DNA from 2 places in the Streptomyces sp. NPDC058326 genome. Region 1 is predicted to be linked to the other one. Evidence: riboswitches for the same ligand, from Rfam matches in the RefSeq annotation. Region 1 holds a riboswitch; the other holds the start of a gene.
What was found. A riboswitch is a leader RNA that binds a small molecule or an ion and turns the genes downstream of it on or off. The one in region 1 is predicted to bind cyclic di-AMP.

Region 1 (7,285 bases):
GCTGGCTGGACGTGAAGACCTCCGGAGGCGTCGAGGTCCCGCAGATCGAGGCGGCCGTCGACGAGGAGCTCGCCCGCTTCGCCGCCGACGGCCCCACGCCCGAGGAGATGGAGCGCGCGCAGGCACAGTTGGAGCGCGAGTGGCTCGACCGCCTCGGCACCGTCGCGGGCCGCGCCGACGAACTGTGCCGGTACGCCGTGCTGTTCGGCGACCCGCAGCTCGCCCTCACGGCCGTCGACCGGGTCCTGGACATCACCGCCGACGAGGTGCGGGCGGCCGCCGCGGCCAGGCTGCGCCCCGACAACCGCGCGGTACTGGTCTACGAGCCCCTGACGACCGAGCAGAGCGACGAGGCCGACGGCGACGAACACGAAGAGGGAGCGGACCAGTGACCGACGCTGCCGTGTCTTTGACGAGCATGGACTTCCACCCGCAGCCGGCCCCCGGTGCCGCCAGGCCCTGGGCCTTCCCCGCCCCGGACCGCGGCAAGCTGGACAACGGCCTGACGCTGCTGACCAGCCACCGTCCCGGCCAGCAGGTCGTGGCCGTGGAGCTCTTCCTGCCGGCGCCGCTGGACGCCGAGCCCGCCGGTCTCGACGGTGTCGCCACCATCATGGCCCGCGCGCTCTCCGAGGGCACGGACCGGCGGAGCGCCGAGGAGTTCGCGGCCGAGCTCGAGCGCTGCGGCGCCACGCTGGACGCGCACGCCGACCACCCGGGCGTACGGGTCTCCCTCGAGGTGCCCGTCTCCCGGCTGCCCAAGGCCCTCGGGCTGCTCTCCGAGGCGCTGATCGCCCCGGCGTTCCTGGAGACCGAGATCGAGCGCCTGGTGCGCAACCGTCTCGACGAGATCCCGCACGAGACGGCCAACCCGTCCCGTCGCGCCGCCAAGCAGCTCTCCAAGGAGCTCTTCCCGGCGGAGTCGCGGATGTCCCGGCCCCGCCAGGGCACCGAGGAGACCGTCGAGGCGATCGACGCGGCCGCGGTCCGCGCCTTCTACGAGGCGTACGTCAGGCCCGCCACGGCCACCGCCGTGGTCGTCGGCGACCTGACCGGCGTCGACCTGGACAAGGTCCTCGCCGAGACCCTGGGCGCCTGGACCGGAGAGCCGGCCGAGCCGCTCCCGATGCCGCCGATCACCGCCGACGACACCGGACGGGTCGTCATCGTGGACCGGCCGGGCGCCGTCCAGACCCAGCTGCTGATCGGCCGGATCGGTGCCGACCGGCACGACCGCGTCTGGCCGGCCCAGGTCCTGGGCACGTACTGCCTCGGCGGCACCCTCACCTCGCGGCTCGACCGGGTCCTGCGCGAGGAGAAGGGCTACACGTACGGGGTGCGGGCCTTCGGGCAGGTGCTCCGCTCCGACGGCCAGGGGAACGGCGCCTCGATGCTCGCCATCAGCGGTTCCATCGACACCCCCAACACCGGCCCGGCCCTTGACGACCTGTGGAAGGTGCTGCGCACGCTGGCGGCCGAGGGCCTCACGGACGCCGAGCGTGAGACCGCGGTGCAGAACCTGGTGGGTGTCGCGCCGCTCAAGTACGAGACGGCCGCATCCGTCGCCGGGACGCTCGCCGACCAGGTCGAGCAGCACCTCCCGGACGACTACCAGGCCCAGTTGTACGCGCGGCTCGCCGAGACGGGCACGGTCGAGGCGACCGCCGCCGTGGTCAACGCCTTCCCGGTGGACCGGCTCGTCACCGTCCTCGTGGGCGACGCGGCGCAGATCGCGGAGCCGGTGCGCGCGCTCGGCATCGGTGAAGTCACCGTCGTGACCGGCTGATTCCGGCTCTCGACCGACTGTTCCCGGTTGCCGGGCGGCTGGAGCGGAGGACCCCGACGGCACATCGCGTCGGGGTCCTCCGCTTTGTCCGTATTGGTATCAAGCATGATCGTATGCCCTGTGGTATGTCTTACAAACTGGCGGGTCCGGTTGGTGATCGCCAGGCGATCCGCATAGCGTCGGTGCGTCTGTTCGGCAGTTGCACCCGCCGCACCCGCGGCATCCGGACAGTCATCGCCGAGTCCCCGTCAGGCGCGAGCCTGGGGAGCCGGGGACCCACACGTAGTCCCTGGGGTGAATCGGGCGCCTTCGTCTCGGCGGAGGGGCTCGTAGGAGACCTTCCTGCTCCGAACCCGTCAGCTAACCCGGTAGGCGAGAAGGAAGGAAAGGACCAGCCCCTACATGGCGTTCACCCGTGCCACCGGGAAGCATCGTGGACCGAGCCGGATGGCGCGCCGCAGCGTGGGCATCGCCGGCGCCGCGACGCTCGCCACCACCGGCGTCATCGGAACCCTCGCCTCCCCGGCGCTCGCCGCCGACGCGGAGAACCGCTCCCCCGAGGACACCGGTCTCACCAAGGTGATCACCGAGGACTCCCTCGTGGACCGGATCAACGCCCAGGCCGCCGCCCAGGAGGAGGAGGCCTTCGAGGCCGCCGCCAAGGCGAAGGCCGAGGCCGAGGCGAAGCGCAAGGCGGAAGCCCGCGCCAAGGAGATCCGCGAGGCCGAGGAGCGCGCCGCCCGTGAGGCCGAGCGCCGCCGTCTGAACTCCTTCCAGCTCCCCGTCGCCGGCTCGTACGTCTCCACCGGCTACCAGACCGGTGGCTCGCTCTGGTCCTCCGGCAGCCACTCCGGCGTCGACTTCCACGCCTCCTACGGCAGCAGCGTCGTCTCCGTCGGCTCCGGCACCGTCGTCGAGGCCGGCTGGGGCGGCGCCTACGGCAACAACATCGTCATCCGGATGAACGACGGCACGTACACCCAGTACGGTCACCTCTCCTCCATCGGCGTCTACGTCGGGCAGAGCGTCGAGCCGGGCCAGCAGATAGGCATCTCCGGCTCGACCGGCAACTCGACCGGCCCGCACCTCCACTTCGAGGCGCGCACGACCGCCGAGTACGGCTCCGACGTCAACCCGGTCGCCTACCTCCGCGCCCGCGGCGTCAACGTCTGACGCCCGGCGCGCACCACGGGGTCCCACCCCGTACCGCGTCGCAAAAGCCCCGGCTCATGCTGAGCCGGGGCTTTTCGTCGGTCAAAAGGCAGTCATATTCCGCTGAGGCATCGGAAATTCCGGCGCGCTGCAATAGAGTCGCAGACCGGGCGCAGAACAGGCGCCAAGAATTGTCTCGCGCAGACCAAGGCGGAGGTCGGACATGCGCATTCCCGCGCACTCGGTATGCACGGCGATCCGGGACGACATCGTCTCCGGCGTCTTCGAGCGGGGCAGCCGGCTGACCGAGGAACAGCTCGCCCGCCGGTACGGGGTCTCCCGCGTCCCGGTCCGCGAGGCCCTGCGCACCCTGGAGTCCGAGGGCTTCGTCGTCACCCGGCGCCACGCGGGCGCCCACGTCGCCGAGCCCACCGAGCAGGAGGCGGCCGACCTGCTCGACATGCGGGCGCTCCTTGAGCCGCTGGGGGCGGCGCGCGCCGCCCAGCGCCGCACCGAGGCGCACCTCAAGGTGCTGCGCGGCCTGGTCAGGCTGGGGCAGGAGCGGGCCAGGCGGGGACAGGGGGAGGATCTGCGCTCACTGGGCGGCTGGTTCCACGAGACGCTCGCGCAGGCCTCCGGAAGCCCGGCCCTGACGGCGCTGCTGACCCAGCTGCGCCACAAGATCGCCTGGATGTACGCGGTCGAGCAGCCCACCCAGCCGGTGGAGGCCTGGGCCGAGCACGGCGCGATCGTCGACGCCGTGGCGCGGGGGGACGCCGAGCGGGCGCGGGCGCTGACCGCCCTGCACGCGGAACGCTCGGGGCCGCTGCACCGCCTCAAAAGGCCGGAGCCGGGCCGTGTGAGGGTTTCGCAACATGCAGTCAACACGGCGAGTGCCCGGAATTAACGCGCACACCGTATACAAAGAATAGGAATTCCGCAGGCCTGTTCCGTGCTGCCCGAAAACAGTTACGTGGAAAAGTAAAAGGCCGTGTCCGCCGGAATTTCGGCGGACACGGCCTTTCGGGGTACGAGTGGGTCGGCCCGGCTCAGACGGTCTCGGGAAGCTCGTCGAGACCCTCGGCGACCAGCTTCGCCAGACGGTCCAGAGCTGCCTCGGCGCCCTCGGCCTCCGAAGCGAGGACGATCTCCTCGCCGCCCTGCGCGCCCAGGCCGAGCACCGCGAGCATGGAAGCGGCGTTCACCGGGGTGCCGTCGGACTTGGCGATCGTCACCGGAACGCCGGAAGCCGTGGCGGCACGGACGAAGATGGACGCGGGGCGGGCGTGCAGGCCCTCGGCCCAGCCGACGTTGACGCGGCGCTCAGCCATGGTGTTGCCCTTCAAGTCTCAAGCGGTTGTCTAGACCAGTCTCTCACGGGATGCTCGGTGCTCGCGCCGACCTCGGGCCCGGACCGGACCGCCCTTCGGCCCGCCCGCGCCGCGCCCGGCGTGCTCCCACCTTGCACGGGGTGCCCCCACCATGCACGGCGTACACCCCCCGCGCGACCGATGCCGACGGCCGTGTCGCGGCCTCGGGAAGCTCTTGCCGCCGAGGCCGGGCCCCTGGGCGAGTCACCCCCTAGGCTGACCCCATGGAGAGCGCGTCGGAGCAGTCGGAAGCGGCGGAACAGCCGGCGGCACCGGCGCGACCGGAAACACCGGACCACGACTACCCCGACCACTGGGAAGCCGACGTGGTGCTCCGCGACGGCGGCACCGCGCGCATCAGGCCCATCACCGCCGACGACGCCGACCGCCTCGTCAGCTTCTACGAGCAGGTCTCGGACGAGTCGAAGTACTACCGCTTCTTCGCCCCGTACCCCCGGCTCTCCGCCAAGGACGTCCACCGCTTCACCCACCACGACTTCGTGGACCGGGTCGGACTCGCGGCGACCGTGGGCGGCGAGTTCATCGCCACCGTGCGCTACGACCGCATCAACGACCGCGGACTGCCCGCCTCCGCACCCGCCGACGAGGCCGAGGTCGCCTTCCTCGTCCAGGACGCCCACCAGGGACGCGGAGTCGCCTCCGCGCTCCTCGAACACATCGCGGCGGTCGCACGCGAACGGGACATCCGGCGCTTCGCCGCCGAGGTCCTGCCCGCCAACACCAAGATGATCAAGGTCTTCACCGACGCGGGCTACACCCAGAAGCGCAGCTTCGAGGACGGGTCCGTACGGCTCCACCTCGACCTCGAACCCACCGACCGCTCCCTCGCCGTCCAGCGCGCACGGGAGCAGCGGGCCGAGGCCCGCTCCGTGCAGCGCCTCCTCACCCCCCGGTCCGTCGCCGTCGTCGGAGCCGGGCGCCTCCCCGGCGGTGTCGGCCGGACCGTCCTCCGCAACCTCCTGGGCGCCGGCTTCGCCGGCCGCGTGTACGCGGTGAACGCCGCGCTCCCCGCCGGCGAGGCGACGGAGCTCGACGGCGTCCCGGCCCACCCCTCCGTCGGTGCCATCGGCGAGCCGGTGGACCTCGCCATCGTCGCCGTCCCCGCCGAACGGGTGCCGGAGGCCGTCGCCGACTGCGGCGAACACGGCGTACGGGGGCTCGTCGTCCTCTCCGCCGGATACGCCGAGAGCGGGGCCGCCGGACGCGAGCGGCAGCGCGAGCTCGTCCGGCAGGCCCGCTCGTACGGCATGCGGATCATCGGCCCGAACGCCTTCGGGATCATCAACACCGCCGCCGACGTCCGGCTCAACGCCTCCCTCGCGCCGCAGATGCCGGGCACCGGGCGGATCGGGCTCTTCACCCAGTCCGGCGCGATCGGCATCGCCCTCCTCGCCGGACTCCACCGGCGGGGCGCGGGCCTCTCCTCCTTCATCTCCGCCGGCAACCGCGCCGACGTCTCCGGCAACGACTTCCTCCAGCACTGGTACGACGATCCCGGAACCGACGTCGTCCTCCTCTACCTGGAGTCGATCGGCAACCCCCGGAAGTTCACCCGGCTCGCCCGCCGCACCGCCGCCGTCAAGCCCGTCGTCGTGGTCAAGGGCGCCCGTCACAGCGGCAGCGCCCCGCCCGGCCACCGGGTGCCGGTCACCCGTATCCCGCACGCGACGGTCTCCGCGCTGCTCCGCCAGGCCGGTGTGATCCGGGTCGACACGGTCACCGAACTCGTCGACGCCGGACTCCTCCTCGCCGCCCAGCCGCTGCCCGCCGGGCCCCGGGTCGCGATCCTCGGCAACTCCGAGTCGCTCGGACTCCTCACGTACGACGCCTGTCTGACCGAGGGGCTGCGCCCGCTGCGGCCGCTCGACCTGACGACGGCGGCGGAACCGGCGGACTTCCGGGACGCGCTGGCGGCGGCGCTCGCGGACGAGACCTCCGACGCGGTCGTCGTCAACGCGATCCCCTGGGTCGGGGAGAACGGCGCGACCGAGTTCGGCGACGGCGAGGTCCTCGCCGCCTCCCTCCGCGAGGCCGTCGCCTCCGCGCCCGCCCCGACGAAGCCGGTCGTGGTCGTCCACGTCGAGATGGGCGGCCTCGCGGAGGCGCTCGCCATCGCGACGAGCACGAGGCCGGCGGCACAGGGCCGGGGCGGCGGCGCGGGCCCGGTGCCGCGAGCGGCGTCCGCTCCCCGGCCCGGCACACCGCCGCGCCAGGACCCCGAGCCGCCGCCCGGGCACGCGCCCGCTCCCGCGACCGCGTTCCGGCCCGGGGCGGCGGCCGCGCCGGGACCCGGGACTCCGGCCGAGTCCCCTGCCGGAGTGCCGGCCGAGGCCCCCGGAGCCGCGACCGCGTTCCGGCCCGGCGAGGTGACCGCGCAGGGACCCGGGGCTCCGGCCGGTGCGGCTCCGGGCGGGGGCGTCGTCGAGCCGGGGGTGACGGGGGGCGGGGTCACCATCCCCGCGTACCCCGCCGCCGAGCGGGCCGTGCGGGCCCTGGCCGAGGCCGTGCGGTACGGGCAGTGGCGGCGGCAGGCCGCCGAGCCCGGGCGGGTGCCCGAGTACGAGGACATCGACGAGGCCGGGGCCGCCGCGCTCATCGAGCGGGTCCTCGGCGGCGACGAGGCCGACCCGCGTGGTGTGACCCTCGACACCGAGCAGGCCTGTGAGCTGCTCGCGCGGTACGGGATCGCCGTCCTGCCGACCCTGTCCGCGCCGACCCCCGACGCCGCCGTCGCGGCCGCCGGCCGGCTCGGCTACCCGGTCGCCCTCAAGACGACCGCGCCCCACCTCCGCCACCGTCCCGACCTCGGCGGCGTCAGGCTCGACCTCGCCACCGAGGAACAGCTGCGCACGGCGTACGCCGAGATGACCGGGGTCCTCGGCAAGCCCGAGGAGCTCCAGCCGGTCGTGCAGGCCATGGTGCCGCGGGGCGTCGACACCGTGGTCCGTTCCGCCAT
Region 2 (7,285 bases), on a different contig from region 1:
CGCTGCTGCCCGTACCGCTGCTGATGGCCGCGTTCCGCTGGCTCGACCGGGTCGAGCCGGGCCCGTGGAAGAACCTGCTCTTCGCCTTCGCCTGGGGCGCCTTCGCCGCCGCGCTCGTCGCGATCCTGGCGAACACCTTCGCGGTCCGCTGGATAGCGACGGCCACCGCGGACCCGGCATCGGCGGACAACCTCGGCGCCACGGTGGTCGCGCCGGTGGTGGAGGAGACCGCGAAGGCGGTCGCGATCCTGCTGCTGTTCCTCTTCCGGCGGCGGCATTTCGGCGGGCTCGTCGACGGCGTGGTCGTCGCCGGTTTCACCGCGACCGGCTTCGCCTTCACCGAGAACATCCTCTACCTCGGCAACGCCTTCGGCGAGGACCAGGCGTTCGGCTCGTCCGGGCTCGGCTCGGTGACCGCCGGGACCTTCTTCGTACGGGTCGTGATGTCGCCGTTCGCGCACCCGCTGTTCACCGTGCTCACCGGCATCGGCTTCGGCTTCGCGGCGCTCGCGCCCCGCGGGAGGCGGCTGCGGAAGGTGCTGCTGCCGCTCGCGGGGCTGCTGCTCGCCATGGGGCTGCACGCCGCGTGGAACGGCTCGGCCACCTTCGGCGGCCCCTGGGCCTTCCTCATCGTGTACGGGGCGCTCATGGTCCCGGCCTTCGGCCTGCTGACCTGGCTCGCGGTGTGGAGTAGGCAGCGGGAGCTGCGCACGATATCCGGGGAGCTCCCGGCGTACGCGGCGGCCGGCTGGCTCTCCCCCGCCGAGCCGCTGGCGCTTTCCTCGATGCGGGCCCGGCAGGTGGCCCGCGCGTTCGCCGCCCGGACGTACGGCCGGCCGGCCGCGCGGGCGGTGGGCGAGTACGAGTCCTTCGCCACGGCCCTGGCATTCCTCCGGGACCGGGCCCGGCGCGGCACCGCCGGGCCCGACTTCCCGGCCCGCGAGCAGGAGCTGCTGCACCATCTGTGGCAGCGCCGCGAGGTCGCCTCGCCGGCGCTGACGTACGCGGCACGGGCGACGGGCCGGGCGTGGGCGCCGCCGCAGTACCTGGACTACGACGGCTACAACCCGTACCGGAGTTAGGCCCTGGACGGAGGCCGGAGGGGCGGGCGCCTCAGGACGCCGACGCCTCCGTCAGGAGCGTCAGCTCGGCCTCCGTCAGGGTGAGGTCGGCGGACGCGACAAGGGCCGGGAGCTGCTCGACCGTACGAGCCGAGGCGATCGGGGCGGCGACCGTCGGGCGGGAGGCGAGCCAGGCGAGGGCGACGGTGGCGAGTTCCGCCTCGTGCGCCTCGGCGACCGTGTCGAGCGCGGAGAGCACGGCCCGGCCCCGCTCGGTGTCCAGGTGGCCGCCGGCACCGGAGGCGCGGACGCTGTCGACGGTGGCGCCCGGACGGTACTTGCCGGTGAGGAAGCCGGCCGCGAGGCCGTAGTACGGGACGGCGGAGAGCCCGGCCTGCTCCACGGTCTTCAGAAGCGGGCCCTCGTAGGTCTCGCGGGAGACCAGGTTGTAGTGCGGCTGAAGGGCCACGTACCGGGCGAGACCCTCGGCTTCGGCGAATTCGAGGGAGGCCCGCAGCCGCTCCGGGGAGATGTTGGAGGCCGCGACGGCCCGGACCTTGCCGTCCTTCACGAGCTGGTCGAGGGCGGTGACGATCTCCTCGACGGGGACCGACTCGTCGTCGAAGTGCGTGTAGTAGAGGTCGATGCGGTCGGTGCCGAGGCGGCGCAGTGACTCCTCCGCGCCGGCCTTGATGGTGGTGGCGGACAGCCCCTTGAAGCGGGGGTGGGCGCCGACCTTGGTGGCGACGACGATGTCGTCACGGTTGCCCCGGGAGGCGAGCCAGCGGCCGATGACGGTCTCGGACTCGCCGCCCTCGTTGCCCTCGGCCCAGGCGGAGTAGACGTCGGCGGAGTCGACGAAGTTGCCGCCCGCGGCGGCGTAGGCGTCGAGGACGGCGAAGGACTGCGCCTCGTCGGCGGTCCAGCCGAAGACGTTGCCGCCCAGGGCGAGCGGGAAGACGTGCAGGTCGGAACTGCCCAGCGGGCGGAGAGAGGTCATGGAGTGAGAAACCTTCCCCGCCGCCGGGCCTATTCCTCGGGCGGCGGCCCGAGGAACGGCGCGGCAGCCTGACCGACGGAGCGGCAGCCCGAGCGACGGAGCGGCGGCCGGTCGGACCGCCGGACGGACCGGAGCGGCGGCCGGTCGGCCCGACGCCCGCTCGGACCGGACCGACGCCCGCTCGGACCGGACCGACGCCCGCTCGGACCGGACCGACGCCCGCTCGGACCGTCGGATGATCAGCCCGCCGGACGATTCGCCGGATGATCGGCCCGCCCGTCAGCCGATCTCAGACCGTCAGGCCCTTAGAGCGGAGCCAGGACGCCGGGTCGATGCCGTCGCCGCCGGGCGTGTGCACCTCCATGTGGAGGTGGGCGCCGGAGACGTTGCCGGTGGCGCCGACGCGGCCGATCGTCTCGCCGGTGCCCACGGTCTGGCCGACGCCGACCGTCATGGACGACAGGTGGCAGTACCAGACCTCGGTACCGTCCTCCAGCTCCAGGACGATCCGGTAACCGTAGGAGCCGGACCAGCCGGCCTCCTTGACGGTGGCTCCGTGGACCGCCTTGAGGGGGGTGCCGGTGGGGGCCGCGAAGTCGAGGCCCGTGTGGTAGCCGGAGGACCACATGGAGCCGGACTGCATGTACACAGCGGTGAGGGAGTACGAGGAGAGCGGCATCGAGTAGCTCGCGGCGAGCTGCGCGAGGCGCTCGGCCTCGGCCTTCGCCCTTGCCTCCTCCTCCGCCTTGGCCTTGGCCTCCGCCTCGGCCTGCGCCTTCGCCTCGGCGGCCGCCTTCTCCGCGGCCTCGGCCTTGGCCTCGGCCTCCGCGGCTGCCTTCTCCGCCGCCGCCTTCTCCGCCGCGGCCTTCTCCGCGGCGTCGGCGGATGCCTGCTGCTGCTCGGCCTGCTGCATGATGCGTGCGCGCAGGGCCTCGCCGGCGTCGGCCGTGCCGGTCGCCGCGCGCGTGGCCTGCTCGGCGGTCGCCCCGGTCCGCTCGTCGTCGACGGTGGTGTACGCGGCGGCGGTGAGCGGGTTGGGGTTGGAGCGGACCGCGTCGGCGGCCGCCATGTCGTCACCCGAGACCGTGTCCGCGTCCTCGTCCGGGAGGAGGTCACCGACACCGGGAAGGTCGTGGGCGTCCGGCAGGCCGAGGTCCGGAAGGTCCGGGAGCGAGATGGCCACCGGCGGCTTCTCCTGCGCGGTGGCGAGGCCGCCCGCGCCGACGGCCGCGATGACGCCGACGCCGAGGACGGTGGAGGAGCGGGCGAAGTTGGAGCGCTGCTTGACGACCCGGTGCCGGCCGCCGGAGCGGTTGGCGCGGAGGGAATCCTCGGTGGGGTTCCACTCGGTGTCCGGGGCGGCGGGACCCGCACCACCACCGAAGGCGTCGAAGGGAGCTTCGGGTACGGGGGTGTTGGACGCCACGAAGGGGCGCTCCTTTCCTTCCTTCTCGCCTACCGGGTTAGCTGACGGGTTCGGAGCAGGAAGGTCTCCTACGGGCACGGTCGCACAGGTGCGAAAGGCCCGATTCACCCCAATTGGTGGTTCCCCGGTTCCTTTTCAGGATTCGGCGCGTGCGCACGGTGCCGCCTCTTGCGGCGGCTGGGACGACCGCGCTGCGTTATCGAACGTTAATAGACAGGGGGTGCCGATTCCAAGCCGCTCCCCTTGATCATTCATGGGATTGTGCGCGAATGGCCCGAGTTGACCCCCCTTCAGCGCGCGCCGGCGAAACCTGCCGGACCTGACGTTATGTCAATTGTTATCGCAGCGACACCTCTCGACTACGACCGGTGACCGGGCCCGGCAGGCGGGACCACCGGCATCGTGCGCCGCCGCTCCTGCTGCCCCCTCGCGGGACGGCTCAGCGCGAGCAGCGCCATGTCGTCCGTCGCCCCGCCGCCCGTGTGCAGCCGCACGTCGTCCACCAGCGCGTCGAGGAGCTCCTCGGGCCCCGGGAAGATCCGGCCGGCGAGGCGGGACCCGGGGTCGTAGAAGACACCCGCCGCGTTCCGTGCCTCCGAGAGGCCGTCGGTGTAGAAGAGCAGCGTCGCGCCCGGCGGGTACGGCCGCCCCTCGGCACGGTCCGGCCACACCGCCAGATCTCCCATGCCGAGCGGCAGCGCCGGCTCGGTCGGCTCCAGCGTGTCCAGGCGCCCGTCCGCGTACAGCATCAGCGGGGGTGGATGGCCCCGGTTGACGACCCGTACGAAACCGTCGAAGGTACCGCTCCCGTCCTCGCGCGGGATCTCGGCCAGGACGGCGGTGGTGAACCCCTCGACGGCGTCGAGCCCGTCCCTGCGGGTGCCCTCGCGGGCCAGCGCCCGTTCGAGGCGCTGCGCCACACCCTCCAGGCTCCGCTCCTGCTCGGCCGCCTCCCGGAAGGCGCCGATGACGACGGCGACGGCCTCGACCGCCTCCATGCCCTTGCCCCGGACGTCCCCGACGACGAGCCGCACCCCGTAGGGGGTGTCCTGGACGGCGAACAGGTCGCCGCCGATGAACGCGTCCGCCTGCGCCGCCTCGTACCGGGCCGCGCACTGCAGCCCGCCGATCCGCTCCGCGGGCGTCGGCAGCACGGCCTTCTGCGCGGTCTCCGCGATGACCCGCGCCGAGGCGAGCCGCTCGCCGCTGCGGCGCACGACCCGGCTGATGAGGAGGGCCAGCGCCGAGACGGTGACGACCGTCAGGGTCTCGGTCAGGGACGGGATCTCGTCGGCGGTGCCGTTGTAGAGGTGGAGTCCGACGGAGGCGAGGACGGCGGCGATCCCGGTGAGGAGCGTCGTGAGGGTGGAGAAGAAGGGCGCGGCGATCAGCGGGGCGGCGGAGAAGAGCGGCGCCGCGGTGTACGCGGGCGGTGTCAGTACGTCGAAGACGACCCCGCCGGCGATGACCAGGGGCGGCAGGGCCCGGATGAACTGCCGGGCGCGCCCGTACGAGCGGCGGCCGTCACCGCCCCGCCGCCCGCCGTCGCCCGCTCCTAGGGGGTGCCCCACCTGTGCTCTCCTGCCCGGTCCGTACCCGGCCGCGGTCCGTACCGCTCTCTCCCAGGGTGGCCGCCCCCACGCCGGGCGGCGACTCGCACGGGGCCGACTGGCGTACGGCCCGGGACGACCGGAAAGACCCCGCGGGCCCGGGCCCGTCTCACCCGGGCCCGTCTCAACCCGTCTCACCCGGGCCCGCCTCAGGGCCGCCCCCGCCGGCCTCACCCCGGCGCGCCCCAGGCCGCCCCAACCGGCCTCAGCCCGTCACCGCTCCCTCCGCGAGGCGGCCGCCCCGGGCGAGCAGCGCCATCGCCGCCGCGCAGCCCAGGCCCACCGCGCAGAGCGCCAGCCACGGCGCCGCCGACCACCCCGTCACGTCGAGCAGCGCGCCCGTGCCCAGGTTCCCGAGGGTGATGCCGACCCCGCACACCGTGTTGTAGAGCCCGTAGTGGGTGGCCACCCAGCGCCCCCGGGAGAGAGCGACGACGGTGTCCATCTCGTACGGGTAGAGCACCGCGTTCGCGACGGCCAGGACCGCCGCGCACAGCAGCAGCCCCACCAGGCCCCTGCCCAGGGCAGCCGGCGCCAGGAAGGCCACGCCCATCAGGCCCAGCCCGAGGACGAGACACCGCTCACGGCTCAGGCGGCGCCGGCACCAGGCGGTGATCCGCAGCTGCCCGGCGAGCGCGACCAGGGCCGAGACGACGAACAGCGCCGTCGTGGGCCCCGTGCCGCCCGCCGCGAGCGGCAGCGCCAGATAGACCTGGAAGGACAGCACGTACGAGCCGGTCATCGCGAGCGAGAAGAACCAGAAGGTGCGGTGGGTGAGGACCGTGCGGAACTGCCCCCGCTCCTCCGCGGCGGGCGCCGTCCTCCCGCCCCGTACGGGCATGTACCTGAGCTGGACAAGGGTCAGTCCCGCGAAGAGCACGGCCGCCACCAGGCAGGTCAGCCGGAACGACACCCCCGTCAGGGCCACCCCGACGAGCGGCCCGAGGAGGATGCCCGCCTGGTAGTAGACGTTGAACAGCGCGAAGGCCTCCACTCTCCGCTCCTCCCCGGCCTCCGCCGCGAGACAGGCCCGCACGGCGGGGTTGAACAGCGCCCCCGCGAGGCCGGTCGCGAGGGAGGCGGCGAGGAGCGCCGGCAGCGACTGGGCGAACGCGAGCGCTCCGAAGCCGGCCGTCCGCAGCACACAGCCCGCCACGATGAGCGGCTTGAAGCCGAGCCGGTCGGCGAGCGCCCCGCCGACGAGGAACATGCCCTGCTGGGAGAGGTTCCGGGCGCCGAGGACGAGACCGACCGCCCACGCCGCCATGCCGAGCCCGTCCGCGAGGTGCGCGGCCAGGAACGGCATGAGCATGTAGAAGCCCAGGTTGATGGTGAGCTGGTTGAGGAAGAGCAGCCGGACGGCCGGTTCGAAGGTACGGCTCTGCTTCCACACCCCGCCCCGGGACGGCGCCGTCGTGGTGCTCAACGGACCCGCTCCGCCCGGTCCGTGACCTTGCGGGTCCAGCCGTCGACGGGCACACCGGCCTCGTACCCGGCGGGGTCCTCCCGTACGGGACCGTCGAGGAGGCCGTGCGCCGCGCAGAACTCGTCGTTGAAGACGGTGTCGAAGTACCGCTGCGGCCCGTCGGGGAAGACGGCGGCGATCCGGGTCCCGCGCGGCCGCGTGCGGGCCAGCCACCCGGCGACGAGCGCGACCGCGCCCACGCTCCAGCCGCCGGTCGCGAACTGGCGCGCGGCGAGCCGGCGGGCCGTCCGTACCGCTTCCGCGGGACCCACCCAGTGGATCTCGTCGAAGGCCCCGTGGTCCACGTTGCCCGGGTGGATGGAGGAGCCGAGGCCGCGCATCAGCCGCTGCCCCGCGGGCAGGCCGAAGACGGTGGAGCCGACGGAGTCCACGCCGACGAGTTCGAGCGCGGGACTGCCGGTGGCGCGCAGGGCGCGGGAGATCCCCGCCGAGTGGCCCCCGGTGCCGACCGCGCAGACCAGGACGTCGATCCGGTCGAGCTGCCCGGTCAGCTCGGCGGCGAGCCCGGCGTACGCGTCGGGGTTGTCGGGGTTCCCGTACTGGTCGGGCCACCAGGCCCCGTCGAGGCTCCCGAGCAGCTCGGCGACCCGGTCCATGCGGGCCTGCTGCCAGCCGCCGCGCTCGCTCGGCTCACGGACGACATGGACCCGGGCGCCGTGGGCGACGAGCATCCGCTCGACCATGGGTTCGAGGCCGGGGTCG

Region 2: it holds a riboswitch for cyclic di-AMP, as region 1 does, so the genes downstream of both, ACFVYX_RS33385 (M23 family metallopeptidase) here and ACFVYX_RS13340 (M23 family metallopeptidase) in region 1, are expected to answer to the same signal.

The regions. Positions count from the first base shown of each region.
Region 1 covers NZ_JBHVZO010000005.1:419,539-426,823, reverse strand. The annotation lists gene ACFVYX_RS13350 (M16 family metallopeptidase) at 1-392, shown strand, start outside; gene ACFVYX_RS13345 (M16 family metallopeptidase) at 389-1,786, shown strand; cyclic di-AMP (ydaO/yuaA leader) riboswitch at 2,012-2,176, shown strand; gene ACFVYX_RS13340 (M23 family metallopeptidase) at 2,189-2,959, shown strand; gene ACFVYX_RS13335 (GntR family transcriptional regulator) at 3,162-3,845, shown strand; gene ACFVYX_RS13330 (HPr family phosphocarrier protein) at 3,988-4,269, opposite strand; gene ACFVYX_RS13325 (GNAT family N-acetyltransferase) at 4,533-7,285, shown strand, end outside.
Region 2 covers NZ_JBHVZO010000029.1:20,351-27,635, forward strand. The annotation lists gene ACFVYX_RS33375 (PrsW family intramembrane metalloprotease) at 1-1,082, shown strand, start outside; gene ACFVYX_RS33380 (aldo/keto reductase) at 1,114-2,061, opposite strand; gene ACFVYX_RS33385 (M23 family metallopeptidase) at 2,351-3,487, opposite strand; cyclic di-AMP (ydaO/yuaA leader) riboswitch at 3,499-3,645, opposite strand; gene ACFVYX_RS33390 (PP2C family protein-serine/threonine phosphatase) at 3,847-5,058, opposite strand; gene ACFVYX_RS33395 (MFS transporter) at 5,303-6,523, opposite strand; gene ACFVYX_RS33400 (PLP-dependent cysteine synthase family protein) at 6,520-7,285, opposite strand, start outside.